2 regions of the Paenibacillus sp. J31P190 genome follow, and region 1 is predicted to be linked to the other one. Evidence: riboswitches for the same ligand, from Rfam matches in the RefSeq annotation. Region 1 holds a riboswitch; the other holds the start of a gene.
What was found. Region 1 has a riboswitch for ZMP and ZTP ahead of AC58U0_RS03030 (GNAT family N-acetyltransferase). Riboswitches for the same ligand answer to the same signal wherever they lie in the genome.

Region 1 (7,971 bases):
CCATTAACTCTTTTTCATCATCAATAAGTTGGACTTCACCGTTTACATGAACAGTTACATAATTCCATGTTGGAACTGCTTTATTTGTTTCATACCATGAAGGAGAGATATAGCAATGCGGACCATGAAAAATAGCTAAGACAATTTGATTGCTAATATCCTTCCACTGAGGATTCGGACGTGCAAAATGCCCATATAAGTATTTGTTCTCCTTATCCAAAATTAATGGTAAATGAGTAGCAAAGGGTACTCCATTTTGTTGTGAAAACAGTGTTGCAAAGCTATGTTCTCTGATAATGTCGTAAGCGACTTTTATTTCATCCATGTGAAAGTGTGAAGGAATATACATGGTTTTCTCCTCCTCGTTTGTCGGAAAATGTTAGATGAGTGTTTTGGTCATTATAAAGTCTATTTGTTCTTCATCACCCATATAGAAAGAGTGGGCCCCTGTTTGAACAAAGCCCAATTTGTTATAAAAGGTAATTGCGCTCTCATTTTTTTCCCAAACCCCTAGCCAGATCTTCTCTTTATTCCGCTCTATCGCTATTTCTAAAGCTTTATTTATTAGATATTTACCAAGCCCCTGTCTATGAAATTTTCCCCTTATATAAATCCTCTCGATTTCAAGCGAATCATTGCCCATTCTTTCAGTTTGAGAATCAATGGTGTTTAGCTTTAAATACCCGGCAATTTCCTCATTAGAATAAATAAAATAGAATTCCGAAGAGATATTTGATAATTCTTTTTCTAATTGTTTTAAGTTAAATGCTTTTTCCAAGTAGGCTTTCATATTTTCAGGTGAATTTTGATTCTTAAATGTCTCATTAAATGTCTCAACACTAATTTCTTGAAGTAATGCTAGATCTTCAAATGTGCACTTTTTTATATGTATTGTCATTTTATTTGTCCTCCTTTTACTAAATCAATAATTTCTCTTGTTTCCCTTTTTTACAAACTCCCAGTCTTTTTCCACATTTTTTCTGACTCTTTGCAGCAGGTTAAAAATCGTTTCTACTTCACTTTCAGAGAATCCAGAGAGTGCGACCATATTGGAATAATCGTTTTCCCTTTTTATATAAGGGTAAACAGTCTTCCCTTTCTCTGTAGGAAATAGTTTTTTAATTTTTTGGTTATATGGATCATCATTCTTTTCAATGAATCCATTAATCTCCAGTTTCTTTATAGCACGAGCAGCTGTTGTTCGGTCTACCTTTATCATTTCAGCTAACTTTTCTTGAATAATTCCTGGATTTTCATATATTCGCACAAGGTACAAGTACTGTCCTTTTGTAAGGTCATATTTTTTAAATTCGATATTACTTATAGAATCTAATGCCCTAGCAATCATTCCAACCTCACGTAGAATTTCCTTCATAATTGCAACTCCACTAATATTGTATTTTTAAAACGTCGTAAAAAAATAGTACATCATTTTTGTTGTATTTACAACAAAAATTCCTGCAGGCTTTTCCATACTAACCTCCCTTTACTTGAATGAAAGCCAAAAAGAAGCCGCCTCAAGGCCGCTCCTCTTCCACTAGCGTTCGCCGTTACTTCAATAGACCCATAAACTGAGTATGCCCAAAAATTTTACTTCACTTATATATGGGATTAAATTGTCTGTTTGGATATCGCGCCAAAATATTCTACAACTACCTCACGGAATTCCAGAGCCGCCCGCGAAATATATCGACTCCTGTGCCATAATAAAGCTATCTCCCGTACCACTTCGTGAGTCTCTACTTGGAGATATTTGATTTGTTCCCGTGAATTCCTTGCCGTGCTTGGTATGAAGGCTATGCCAATTTCGGCTTCCACAAGAGTGATAAGCCTTGCAGGTTCATCCCCCTCATACACATATTTAGGTACAAATCCAACCGATTTGCATACAGAGTCCATTATATCGCGAGTACCGTAGCCTTTCTTTACTCCTACAAACCATTCATCCTTTAGCTCTGTCAAGGATACGCTGCTTCGATCTGCCAGTCGATGCCCCTTTGGAACAGCTACAAGGATTGGGTCGATATACACGATTTGACATTCGATGTCATCCCCTTCTATAGGAGGTGAGGACAAGCAAAAATCAACCTCCCCTCTATCAAGAAGCGTAACCATTTCCTGCGTGGTCAGCATTTGCACATGAAATTGAATATTTGGCCGCTTTTTCCGAAACTCTCGAAGGATATTTGGTAATATGCTAGCGGTGGTCACCCCCAATTCTAGAGTGCCATGATCCGGGCTGGATAAATCGCTAAGCTCCAGCTTCCCCTGTTCCAATTCAAACAAAGCCCTTTCTGCACGGCGAAGGAATCTGCTTCCGAACTCATTCAATCGCAGCTTCCTACCTATTCGATCGAATAGAGGGACCCCTAGATCCTCCTCCAAGCGTTGAATCGTTTTGCTTAGTGACGATTGAGTAACGTGCAGAATTCGTGCTGCTTCGGTCACATGTTCCAAACGAGCTACCGCGAGAAAATATTGCAGTTGAAGAAGTTCCATTTCACACTCTCCATTCATTCCCTCAAGTCAATGAGATTATAACATGAAATGTATTGGAATAAATAACCGATTTCAAGTACGATGACAATTAGACGCTTGGGGGTGGGGGGCCAAAAATGAGTGCTCGCCAACAGGTGGTTAATGATTTCAGTTGGTCTAGGGATACTATTGAATAGTAAATAGGACGGACTTCATGGAAAGGATTACACATCATGAATCGTAAATTCGTTTCTCTGCAATACATGCAGAAAAACCCCTAATTTGTGGTTGGTCTATATACCGATGCCTACACCGATGTATAAGTCGGAGTGGGCATCGGTATATTTATGTTCTTTATACGCTGAAACTTCTCCACGCCTTACTCCTTCAGCGACAAATTATGCTTGATTGGAAAGTTCAATTAGATAAAGCACGAAAAAATAGAATGATTCCGTTAGATATCGTCGTATTGTAAAAACACGGAGGTGATGAAATGAGCGAGAACAAAATTACATCCGACTTGCTTCGCGGACATACCGATACGATGATTTTACGTCTCTTATCCGAAGCTGACCGCTATGGGTACGAAATTGTCAAACTGATCGCCGAGCGCTCGGGCGGCGAGTATGAATTAAAGGAAGCCACGATGTATTCCAGCGTCCGGCGGCTTGAAACAGACGGCGATATCGAGTGATATTGGGGCGATGAATCTGGGCGTTATGCTTGGACGTTCCATGCGCCATATTTTTCGCAGTATGGACACCATCTTCACGGTCTGCATCACTCCGATTGCCATGATGCTGCTGTTCGTCTATGTGTTTGGCGGCGCAATCCAAACCGGTACGGATAACTATGTGAACTACCTGTTGTCCGGTATCCTGCTGATTGCGATTGCAAGCGGTATATCCTATACGGCTTACCGCCTGTTTTTGGATAAGCAACGTGGCATATTCGAGCGGTTTCACTCCATGCCGATTTCACGTTCCACCTTACTGTGGGGGCATGTGCTGACCTCACTGGTATCCAACGCCCTATCGGTTGTCGTCATCATTCTCGTAGCGTTGATTATGGGTTTTCGTTCGTCAGCAGGAATACTGCCATGGCTTGCCGTAGCAGGCATACTCGCGTTGTTTACACTGGCCTTAACTTGGGTCGCGGCGATTTCCGGACTGTCTGCAAAAACGGTGGATGGCGCAAGCGCCTCGGCAGCCCTTTTGTATTGAACTATCGTTCTGCGTCAGCATAGAAATTTCAAATGGGATACCTTACCCACTTCTTCAACTAATCTATAATTTCACGCTCGTATAAATTTGCGCTCCACCCACGACCGTCGTATCTCCCCTGGAAAACCAATCCTTGACTAAGGTAGTATTGATTTAACGCTGGGTTATCCGCCATGCAGTCTAATCTTAACCATTTCTTTCCTTCGTTCTTTATATAGTCTTTCGCCCAAGTAAGGAAATGGCTTCCGATCCCCTGTCCCTTATACTTTCGCAAAACAACTAACCTGTGAATGTAACCCGCATTATCATGAAATAATTCTCCCCATATTTCCTCGTACTTCCACTGGATAGAGAAACAACCCACAAGCTCACCCTCCAGGTATGCGACAAATACATCTTTCTCACGAATAAATTGCTCCAAATAATTCATCGTAAACGTATCTTCGTTCCACTGAATGATACCTTGCGAGGAGCGAATCCATTTAGCTGCTTCTACATATAATTTCTGCACCTCGTCTAAGTCTTCAATTAGAGCTTTTCTAATATCAATCCATTGGCTATTAAGTTTACCTTTACGGGGCTTTCGATCTGATAAATCAACCAATGCAATTCCCCCTTAAAATAGAAAAGTATTCGGTCATTTGACCAAATACTTTGCCCAGGCGAACGGCTTTTATGAAATATGCGCTCCCCCGTAGTGATCTACGTTTTCGCCAGTCACTCATACCAAATATTTACTATAGTATAAGCTGGAAAATATAAGGAAATCAAGGATTTTATTACGTTATTCTCCCGTTAGTGCAATTGGATGGCGACTTTCACTTGCGTAGCATTTTGTCAGTACCTGACGGCCATCTTTCTTACTTTTTTCGGCTAAGAATACATGATCTTGTCTTACTTGCTCTGCATAGCAAGCCAATCCATCAAAGATACTTCCTTCCCCTCCACTACGACCGGCTTCCCGTCATAATCCAGGTGACAGTCATCGTTCAGGGCATATATCCAGGAGAAATGCCCTATATAGTTAAAGGGTTCTCCCTTTTCATCCGCAAACAAGCCATGGATGTCCACAACCTTATCAAAGAACGAGAAATGCACATTCTTCGCACCGGCCTCAATCAAGCGCTTATAAGTCGGTATTACAGTTTCCTCCGGTTTTACAATCAAATCATCCTTGGAATGGGTAAACCAAATCGGCACATGCTTAATCGCTTCGATATCCGCATCACGGATGACGTCATTGAAAAGCGCTTCGCATACAGGATATGCAGCAGCGAAGAAATCCGGATAGTCGAGCACCATACGCATGGTCATAAATCCCCCATTGGAGCAGCCGCCGATATAGATCCGGTTAGTGTCGATTGCCGCATCATTCCTGAAAATGAACTCATCAATCAGAGCCTTCAAGGCCTCTCCGTACTTGGACTTACCTGATCTGCCGTACTGTCCGCTGCCGTCGTTCATCCAGAAGGTCGGTGTCTGAGGTACCAACATGTAAGCTCCGCCAAACTTGGCTTGGATTGCATCGCTGGCCAGGTTCACCACCTTGTTGCCCGTATAAGCGATGGTCGGATCCTGTCCACCCTCTCCAGCTCCGTGCAACCAGATGATGAGTGGCCGCCTGCCGTTTCCAGTCTGCGGCACGAAGTAGCCGTACTTTAGCGGCTCCTCTTCATAAGAGGAAATGCCGTGCAGGAACTTCTCCGCCTGTTTCATGGTTTTGCCTGCACACAGGTCGAATACCAATCCCGTCAGTCTCTCTTCCTTCGCCGGAACTTCCGCAATCTGGGTAATCCGATAATCGCTGACGATAAACTCGTTGAAGTTGTTCGGACAGGCAATTGCAGCGGATAAGGAATCGAGCGGTCCATACTTCATCTCTAGAGTCACGAATTCCCCTTCCTCTCTCCGTACACCCTGGCTACAGGAAGGATAAGCGTCTTCCACCACGCAGTAACCCTTGCTTAACTCCTTTTCCGTCTTCTCTAACCAGTTCCTCGAAAGCTTCAGGATCTCACCCTTCTTGTCCTTCCTCTCGACATATACACTAAAGCATTCCGGCTTCACCTCTTCCGCCTTTACGTTCACCGATATGGGCAGTACCAGTTTGGTAACGTAAGGACCATAATCCGTTATCTCGATAATTGCGTAGTAACTTCTTCCCATAGCAAAATCCTCCTTTTTCTTAGATAAAATGTTTGATTCCCGCCATTTCCCCCTTGTTTCATTTTAACGGAAACATATGGAGGCTCACATCCAATATGACGACTTTTTTTTTTCGTTTTTGCGACCATTTGATGCAACCATAAATTTACACATGGAAAAGAGCGGGAGCAGCCGTTGTACAAGCTGCTCCCGCTATCTGCATAAAAGCTGATTAAATCAAAAAAAATTGAACTTTTATTATCTGACCACTCGCACAGGTCCAATAAGTCCGCTTGGTTCCTGTTGCGCATAGGCAGACAAAAAGTCGGGATGTTCTTTCACCAACGTATTCGTAACTTCGATGACAAGCTTGTTTTTGCCCTTCTTGATCAGGCCATGGATCTCAACGCGGTAAGGCGGACAAATGCGCACTCCCGCTTCCTCACCGTTTATCCATACTTGTGCCGTTTCATAGACCTCACCCAAGTCTAAAAAAGCCTGGTTTCCGGATTCGTTCCACTCAAATTCCGTTTCATAACGGAAGGTGCCTGTAAATCGAGGCAAGCAATCAGGTCCGCTCATATTCGTTAAAGCCGTCAGTTTTCCCCATTCCTTAAAACGAGGATAATGTTCAGCATCAGAAGTGGATACGGCCCATTCGCCTTTTAGCTCAAGTTCCGAACCAACTGTATACTGTGGCGACTCGTCATAACCTTCAAGGTCTGCTCCATAGAGTAGTACGATGGATTCATACGGACTAAGGACAACCTCCACCACCGCATTCGCACCGTTCTCCCGATTTACATGTAAACCAGTCAACTTATTCATGAATGCATCATAGGCATATACATCACCTTGGACAGGCAAAACAATTTTCCTACGAATAGTTTGATGCGGATGTTCGTTAAAGAACATAAAAACATCCAAACCGTCATGAATATAATGGTAGTTCCGAAGATACGGTTCGTGTTCGTCGACGCTAATCTCATAATGTCCGTCTGCAATAAGTTCTTGCGCCAAATCTTCTAATGCAACAACCTTCACATTTCGGTGATCGGCAAGGCAAGTCAGTTCGGCGGGAACCTCGTTGCCCTCGCTCGATCTTGTCGGCAGCCCGCCGACAAAGCGAACGGCTAGTCCTTGTTCTGAATACTCTATCAAACGCCGAATCATCGCCGCCGGAATCGCTTCTGCATAGGGCACGATAAGGCACTCGAAATCCTCGTTATTGACATGCAGCTTGTTGTCTTTCACGCTTGCTGCATCCAGAAGAATATCGATGGGAAGAACATCACAGTCGATCTGATGCTGCATTAATTGCTTCACGGGCTTATGAAAATACATCGCTTCCCCGGACCATTCGGCTTCAGCGTGATACACGACGGCCGCAGACGCCATGTGCCTTCCGCCTGAAATCAGGTGACTGATCCGATTCATATATTGATTTAAATGCTTGTAGTAGCGGTACTGCGGATTTTTCCCGCCCGCATACATATGCGGCGGACAATCCGGATCCGGAAAAGCTTTCTGGGTAAAGGCATGCGGGACATAATAATTAACGCCGCGAACCAACATATGATCTGTGAGCCATTTCATCAGCTTTAAGCCTTCCGCCCAGCCATATGCCCCATACACTTCGCACATCGTCCTGCCTTGTTTTTTCGGATCGATGTGGCCAAGCGATACGCCAAGCTTAGCGAGACCATAGTGGAAAAATTCGCTATCTGTATCCCCTCCCGGCTTGCTATAAGACAATTCATCGAAGCCGGGGACAATCTGCCACAGCACTACATCGAGGCCTGACATGTCTTGTCCCCAAAGCGAACGGAAGAAGTGTCCGGCTCCGGAGCCAAGCCTTGCGTGCACGTTGTTGTCTTCGAGGACATGTCCGATGTATGCTACCCCGCGGTTTCTACACCACTCTCCGATTTGACTGCAAAAGTTGTCCGCGTAAAGCTTGCTGACAATATTCATATAGGCGTAGCGAATGATATTAGACTGTTCTCCCCCATTATGCCAAAGTAGATAGAGGTGCTTACGGTAGTTCTCACCCAATGCCTGCTCTAGCAAGGCCGGCATTTCACTGCTCCAGGGAAGCGGAACACCTTGTTTTCCGGGTTTCGAA
Region 2 (7,971 bases), on a different contig from region 1:
AACGCAAAGCAGTTCGATACGATCCAGGTGGGCGGACTCCCCGTAATAATCCTCGAACGCTTCGAATGTGACGCCCCCCTCATCATACCTCGTAATCCGGAACGGACCCGTCCCGACGGGCAGCATGCCTGGATCGCTTACTTTATGAGCGCTGTACACATCAGCCGGTACGATCGCGGCCTGATAGGAACTTACGTAATGAGGGAGCATATAATTCGGCGCTTTCAACTCGACTCTAACGGTCAGCCGATCCACTGCGCGGATATCTCTGACGGATTCCAGCAGCCACCGGTTTGGAGAGTCTTCCGTGCCGAGCGTACGCACCCGATTAAGCGAAAAGACCGCATCTGCCGAAGTCATCTCTCTACCATGATGGAATCGCACTCGCTTACGCAAATAAAAAGTCCAGATTGTTGCATCTTCATTGCATTCCCAGTCATGCGCCAAACCTGGCTCTAAACTGCCGCATGCAGGATCAAAATAGATCAGCGTATCGAAAGCCTGCTTTACTAAATGGAGATCGCCTGAGAAGAGCACATCCACAGGGTCTAGGGTCAGAACTCTCATCTGCATCGGCAATCGAAGGGTTTCAGTATCGCCTGACTCAATGGTCCCTCTATACCCAAAGTAACTTCCTAACCACGCTAAGAATCGATCCATGACTCCTGAATCCAATCCCTCTATTTGAAACAAACTCATCGCACTGTTCAAATTCCCCTGTTCAACATGCATTTTCGCTTCAGCCAACAAAAGATCTTCGACGGATGCCAGAAAACGGATCGTAGAACGATTGCCGCGCCCGCGACCCGGTGTCCAGGATATCCATGCCATCTCAACCATCTTGCGAATCAATATCTTCACATTACGTTCCGTACAATACAGGTAACCGGCTATTTCTTCAACGGACACGGGCACATCCATATCGGTTTGTTGAAAATTGTGAACTCGCATCATTGCTGTTTTCAACTGCACGTACTGTAAAACAAGCTGCATGGATGCAACCTCCTTTTACACGAATTACCAAGAAGTATAGGTCTGCCCCCATACTTTCGTCAACAGTCCCTGGACGGATAAAAGGATGAAAAAAAGCCGACTCAGAGAGCCGGCCTGAACATATTTTTAAATCAGAATTAGTAAGTTAAACCTGGGTATAGCGGATATTGCGCTGTCAGGTCTTTCACCAAACCGCGTGCTTTTTCCAAAACAGCTTCATCTTTCGGGTTTTTCAAGGTAAGTCCAATCACTTTCGCGATTGTTTTCATCGCTTCTTCATTCATACCGCGGGATGTTACAGCAGGTGTACCAAGACGGATACCGCTAGTGATGAACGGACTTGTTGGGTCAAAAGGAATCGCATTTTTGTTTGCTGTAATACCAATTTCGTCTAGAACGTGTTCAGCGTCTTTACCCGAAATGTTCAAGTTGCGCAAATCGATCAGCATCAAGTGGTTATCCGTACCGCCGGAAACAAGGTTAATCCCTTCAGCTGTTAAAGCAGTCGCCAATGCTTGTGCATTGTTGATCACGTTTTGTCCGTATGTTTTGAAATCGGGTTGCAGAGCTTCACCGAAGGAAACAGCTTTAGCTGCGATAGTGTGCATCAAAGGACCACCTTGGGTACCAGGGAAAACGGCTTTATCGATCGCCGCTGCCCAAGCCTTGCGCGTAAGAATCATACCGCCGCGAGGACCGCGAAGCGTTTTGTGCGTTGTTGTCGTTACGAAATGTGCGTGCGGCACTGGGTTCGGATGCAAACCAGCAGCAACAAGACCCGCGATATGCGCCATATCGACGAAGAACAGTGCGCCTACATCATTTGCAATGGAAGCCAATGCTTCGAAATCAATCGTGCGCGGGTAAGCACTTGCGCCAGCTACGAGCATGCGAGGCTTGTGTTTGAATGCAGCTTTACGAACATCGTCGTAATCAATGCGGAAATCTTTTTCGCTTACGCCATAAGCTACGAAGTTGTAGAGAATACCGGATGCATTCACTGGGCTGCCGTGTGTTAAGTGGCCACCATGTGCCAGGTTCATACCCAGTACCGTATCACCAGGGTTTAGAGCTGCCAAGTAAACAGCCATGTTGGCTTGTGCGCCGGAATGCGGTTGAACGTTCGCGTGCTCAGCACCGAAAAGCTCTTTTGCACGATCGCGAGCGATATCTTCTACGATGTCTACGTGCTCGCAGCCGCCATAGTATCTTTTGCCTGGGTAGCCTTCAGCATATTTGTTCGTTAGCACTGTACCCATAGCTTCAAGAACAGCTTGGCTAACGATGTTTTCGGATGCAATAAGCTCAATTTTGTCACGTTGACGGGCAAGCTCAAGGTTCATCGCTGCTACAATTTTAGGATCTTGTTTGCTCAAAAAGTTTGTCATATTAAATTCCTCCTACAGGGTAGTCTTATCTGATAAGTCTTAATTCAATTTGATATGTTAAAAAGTTTAACAATCCGCATCGGGCGCGGCTGTTTGATAGAGTTGTTCAGCTTCATCAGGTAGGTATACAGCTCTTGTACCGCCAATCAGCTTAGGTCGAGTAAAAGCCATCGTTACATAGGCATGGCCAATGTTACGCACTGGCGGCCTTGCTGGCACAGCAACTGGGCGAAGATGCATACCGATGAGTGTGCTGCCAATATCGATTCCCGCATGTGCCTGAATCGTCTCAACAACGACCGGCTTCGCGAAATGGCGATACGCATAGGAGGCCATTGAACCTCCGGCCCTTGGCACCGGAATGACAGAGACTGGCTCAAGCTGAGGCGCATGCGATAACAGCTCTTCCTCAATAACGATTGCACGGTTCAAATGCTCGCAGCATTGAAAGGCTAAGTGCAGCCCGAACTCGCGGCTTATGCGCTGCGCCGTATCAAAAATCGGCTTGGCCGCATCCAGCGTACCTGATGTACCGATCCTGTGCCCGAGAATTTCACTCGTACTCGTTCCGATAATCAGAATTTGACCTGATCTGAGATTGCCGACTTTGACCAATTCCCGAAGATTTGTTTCCAAAGCCTCGGCAATAGTAGAAAGAATGGAATCTGTCATCATGATCCCTCGTTTCTGGAATTTTCCGTTAGGAAATATGCTATGGGTGCAGTGTGAAACGGTCTTCTATACTTTGCACTTTGTTAATGCGATTCTGGTGACGAACACCTTGAGAAAACTCGGTTTCGAGCCAGATTTTCACGATTTCCTCAGCTACACCCGGTCCAATAACACGTTCCCCTAAGGCTAGTACGTTGGTATCATTGTGCTCACGCGTCGCCTTCGCTGAGAATAGATCATGTACGAGTGCACAACGGATGCCCGGAACTTTATTCGCGGCAATCGACATCCCGATACCCGTTCCGCAAATCAAAATACCTTTGTCAGCTTCGCCTGATACCACTTGCTCACAAACTTTAAGCGCATAGTCGGGATAATCGACCGAATCTGCACAACTGCAGCCAAAATCGACGACTTGGTGACCTAATGACTCAATAAAAGGAATGATAACATCTTTCAAACGATAGCCTGCATGATCCGCACCTAAGGCAATTTTCATGAATAGAACGCTCCTTTGCTTGTTCGAATTCGACCATCCTATTATATCCCAAAGCTCACCAGAAAACGAAAAAAAGAGCGGACACGCTAGAAAACGCGCGTTGCTCTTTTGCCCAGGCGACCGGCCGTATAGCTCAATGCTCCATTGTGGTTACTCCCACTCGTCGCCAGTTACATTGAGTCTTGATTGATATCTCTATTTTATCGCATTCTACCCCATGTGTAAAGATGTATCCGCAATTCGTATATCTAGAACCTGGGTTATTTGGAGCCTTCATTTCGTGCACGTATTTTCTGAACCAATTTATCTAAACTCCCGCTGATTTCCTCAGCCGTCTGTCTGTAAATCTCTATGGAACCTCCGAACGGGTCAGAAATATCAAAGTCAGGAATCGCATGTTCAAGTTTAAAAATACGGCTTCTTTCTTCTGCAGAAACTGCTTGCGAAAGAGCCTGTTTGAGCTGAAGCTCCGTAACGAGCTGCTCCCTCTCCTCAATCGCCTGTAAAATATGAGTGTCATCCTCTACGTACTCTTTGAGCGTAAAAGTCTTCTCAATCGCATCCGGAAACCGCTGGATAACCGTACGCTTATGCCCCATCGTCATCGTCAAAATGAGATCAGCCCAATTCACTTCAGACTCTTGGATCGCCAAAGAACTAATGGGCTCCTTGAATCCCGCTTCCAGTAAAAGCGATGCACTATTTCGGGAAATTGGACCGCCCGTTACCGCGGATACCCCTGCTGAACGAACCTCCGCCGCAAGCCCTTCTTGGTGCACCCTGATACGCAGCAAACCTTCTGCTAATGGACTGCGGCACGTATTTCCTGTACAGACAAATAGAATTCGCAACATGATTCCCTCCTAATCGTAAGCATAAGCTAAGACCAAAACTTCCTATACCCCTATTGTATCATAGTAAAAACTTGATCCCAAACGTGAGCAAAATTAGCCCGCCAAACGCCTCGCCATACTCGCCAACCCAGCCGCTTACCCGCCTGCCAACCAACAAGCCAGCGATGGATAATAAACCTCCAAACAGACCAAATATCAGCACCGTCAACACAATATCTGTAGCAAACATACCTAGGGATACACCCACAGAGAATGAATCAATACTGACACTAAGTGAGAAGATTGTCAGGCCCCAAGCTGACCTATGATCAAAAGAAGTTGCTTCTTCTCCACGAATCGAACTATACACCATATGCGATCCCAAAAGAATGAGCAAACATCCCCCAGCCGCTGTAGCGACATTCCCAAGCAGCAATGAAACATATTGCCCCATAAACATCCCCATCAAAGGCATGAGAACGTGAAATATTCCAATCACGAAGCTAATTTTCATAATATCAATCAAACGAATACCCTTCATCCCTATGCCAATCCCTAAGGAAAAAGCATCCAGGCCCAAAGCAATCGCCATAATAATAATTGTTACCAGCTGCCCAAACTCCACCCCAGATGCGAGCATAGCGCTATCCCCCTTGTCCACGTTTCTCTCTCAAGATATGCGGACAAACAGGGAATCATGCTAGCTAAACACGTACAAGCCGATGACCGGCTGCTTTACGAAGTCGATTCATAATCGCGAGGCCAATCCCCGTTTCTGGACAACCCTCTGCAGCAATATATTGAATACCTTCTTGATCAAATTGCCTTAACGCAGCATAAAGATCCTGAGCGATTGTTTCCAGTTGCGATAACGATCCGCAGGCAATAACCAAATCAGCATGGTAACGAGAGGCTCTCTCCTCAAAAGTAAGAATACCCGTTGACTCACCACGTACCTTGGCAGCATCAATATCGTTTTGAATCCATTCAGCAACAGCTTCTGTATCTTCTCCTTGAACGATATGCATAAATCCTTGTGGTGCGTAATGCGTGTACTTCATCCCAGGAGCACGCGGTGTTTCGGAATCTTGTACCTCTTCCCGCTCTGGCTCATGAATCCGAATAGTAGGCAGTGCCGATTGCAGCTGATCTGCCGTAACACCACCGGGACGCAAAATGTACAACTCACCATCTACAAGCTCGATCACAGTCGATTCGACACCAACCCCCGTTGCACCACCATCCACGATCCCGCCAATCCGACCATCCAAATCATCTCTGACATGAGAGGCGAGTGTTGGACTAGGTCTGCCTGAGCTATTGGCACTCGGCGCGGCTATGGGAAGTCCCGCTTCACGAAGAAGCTGCAAAGCCACGGGATGATCCGGAATTCGCACACCCACAGTCTTAAGACCAGCGGTAACTAACGGCGAAATGCCACCTGTTTTCACAGGCAGCACAATGGTAAGAGGACCCGGCCAGAAAACCTCCATAAGCTGGCGATGATCTGCCGTTACACGATCAGAAAGAATTAAACTTGAAAGCTGTTCGACATCGGCAATATGGACAATGAGAGGGTTATCCGAAGGCCGACCTTTTGCTGTGAAAATCCCTTCAACCGCTGCTGTATTCGTAGCATCTGCCCCAAGACCATATACAGTCTCTGTAGGAAAGGCTACTGTTTCACCACTTTGGAGAAGCAGGGCAGCTTCAGCCAAATTCCCACCTATCTCGGTCCCATTCCCCTGATCCACTTTCCAGTATTTTGTCACGATCATCTATCATCCTAACTTCAAATAAAATTCTGATCCTCAAACACACACCCTAAATGGTATGGGGTGAATTTTCTTAGCTGAACCACGATACAATCTTCTTCACCATTTCCCAGATAAAAAACTTAACTTGTGGCTGCTTAGCATCAACGGATTCCGTTTTTTCTTCAACTTGTGTAGCTTTACTGTCTTTAACGGCAGGATTAGACTTGTCGGATTTTACTGTTGAAGCAGCTTTACTGACTTTCGTTGCAGGTGTAGGAGTGGATTGCACCTTCCCATCACCCTCCGTTTTCGCTACTACAGCAGCGGATGCTACTGCTTCTCCGGATAAGGAATCCACGAAACATAATGGCGGAAACAACACACACCACCAGTTCTGACCTTCCCCCGTACCAATCGTCACACGCAGCGCTTCATACTCTCCCGCTGGGTACACTTCATTTCCGTACATTTTCGTTGGAAAAGGGACTTTACCAAGCTCAACTGTATGTGAATAGCTGTAGCCACGTGCTTCAATCATTTGTCCAACAAGGATATCAAACTCGGACAAATGGGCTTTTACTACGGCCCTTGCGTCATCCAGCGTTTGTGGTCCAACGACCCACTCCTGCATACGAGCAATAATAGCATCACGAATCTCGCGTTTCAACGCTTGATCCTGCGGCGAATCCGAATTTGCTAGAATACGTAAACGAATTGATTCTTCCGGTATCGTAGGCGAAATAACCGCCGCATTTGTACGATTCGATTCCCAACAAGTTATCATAACAATAAGTGCAAAAGCTACTAATAATAAAGATTTATAAGATTGACGATTAGATCTCTTAACCATGAGGAAAAGCCCCTTTCCCTTCGCTTCTACTAGCCAGTATGGGCAATAAGAGGAGGAGCTAAACCTAGTAATCTATTTAAATTTGTGAAAATTGATAGAGTTGGAATTGGGGAGTTCAATGGAAGTTGGGTGGCGGAAAGAGGTGGCATTTTGGTTGGAAGACACCAATTCCTCGGTGCCATAAAAAATATCGCGTTCTTTCCCACGGTACGAACTCCCTCTAATCTCGCGAACGGATCGCGATCACATGGCGATCAATACCCTGGAGATCCGGCACGAATCGGATCTCGTCCCAGTCAGCAGCGGCGCGCAGCATCGCCGCCACAGCCTCCGCCTGCCGTATGCCCACCTCGAACCCGACCACGGTCGGGATTCGCGGCAGCTGCGGCAGCTGCGAGATCATCCGGCGGTAGAGGTCGAGTCCCTCGACACCGCCGAACAAAGCCGTGTGCGGCTCAAACAGCCGCACCTCCGGCTGAAGCGCCGGCAGGTCGCCATCAGGGATATACGGTGGGTTCGACACCAGTATATCCGGCGCGATCCGGCGCGCAATAAAGGGCTCGAGAAGGTCCCCCTCGAGCCACTCCACCCGCGCAGCCACGCCGTGGCGCTGCGCATTCACGCGAGCCATCTCCAGCGCTGCCGCGGAGATGTCGCTGGCCGCCACGCGCCACGCAGGGCGCGCGTGTGCCACCGTCACCGGGATGGCTCCGCTCCCGGTGCCCACATCCGCAAGCAGCGGAGCGCCTTGCGGGAACAGACGCGAGCCCTCGTGGAGCAAAGCTTCCACGAGCAGCTCCGTCTCCGGCCGCGGAATCAGCACGGCCGGGCTAACCGCAAAGGGAAGGCCGAAGAAATCCTGCTCCCCGATAATATACTGCACCGGCTCACCCGCGGCCTTCCGCTCCACTAGCTGGCGCCACGTTTCCGCCAGCTCCACAGGAAACTGTTCCGGAAAACGGAACAACAGCTCCGTCCG

Region 2: linked by a shared signal. The riboswitch ahead of rpiB (ribose 5-phosphate isomerase B) and the one ahead of AC58U0_RS03030 (GNAT family N-acetyltransferase) in region 1 are both predicted to bind ZMP and ZTP.

What each region holds. Positions count from the first base shown of each region.
Region 1 covers NZ_JCAUAS010000001.1:707,727-715,697, forward strand. Annotated here, with positions in the region: gene AC58U0_RS03000 (FMN-binding negative transcriptional regulator) at 1-349, opposite strand, end outside; gene paiA (spermidine/spermine N(1)-acetyltransferase) at 380-898, opposite strand; gene AC58U0_RS03010 (MarR family winged helix-turn-helix transcriptional regulator) at 923-1,375, opposite strand; gene AC58U0_RS03015 (LysR family transcriptional regulator) at 1,612-2,499, opposite strand; partial or broken gene AC58U0_RS03020 (PadR family transcriptional regulator) at 2,972-3,169, shown strand; partial or broken gene AC58U0_RS03025 (ABC transporter permease) at 3,183-3,680, shown strand; gene AC58U0_RS03030 (GNAT family N-acetyltransferase) at 3,760-4,305, opposite strand; ZMP/ZTP riboswitch at 4,351-4,432, opposite strand; gene AC58U0_RS03035 (prolyl oligopeptidase family serine peptidase) at 4,596-5,867, opposite strand; gene AC58U0_RS03040 (glycosylhydrolase-like jelly roll fold domain-containing protein) at 6,105-7,971, opposite strand, start outside.
Region 2 covers NZ_JCAUAS010000016.1:155,370-163,340, forward strand. Annotated here, with positions in the region: gene AC58U0_RS24910 (ABC transporter substrate-binding protein) at 1-993, opposite strand, end outside; gene glyA (serine hydroxymethyltransferase) at 1,131-2,381, opposite strand; gene AC58U0_RS24920 (TIGR01440 family protein) at 2,448-3,053, opposite strand; gene rpiB (ribose 5-phosphate isomerase B) at 3,094-3,552, opposite strand; ZMP/ZTP riboswitch at 3,656-3,736, opposite strand; gene AC58U0_RS24930 (low molecular weight protein arginine phosphatase) at 3,813-4,406, opposite strand; gene AC58U0_RS24935 (manganese efflux pump MntP) at 4,465-5,025, opposite strand; gene AC58U0_RS24940 (L-threonylcarbamoyladenylate synthase) at 5,090-6,163, opposite strand; gene spoIIR (stage II sporulation protein R) at 6,234-6,992, opposite strand; gene prmC (peptide chain release factor N(5)-glutamine methyltransferase) at 7,213-7,971, opposite strand, start outside.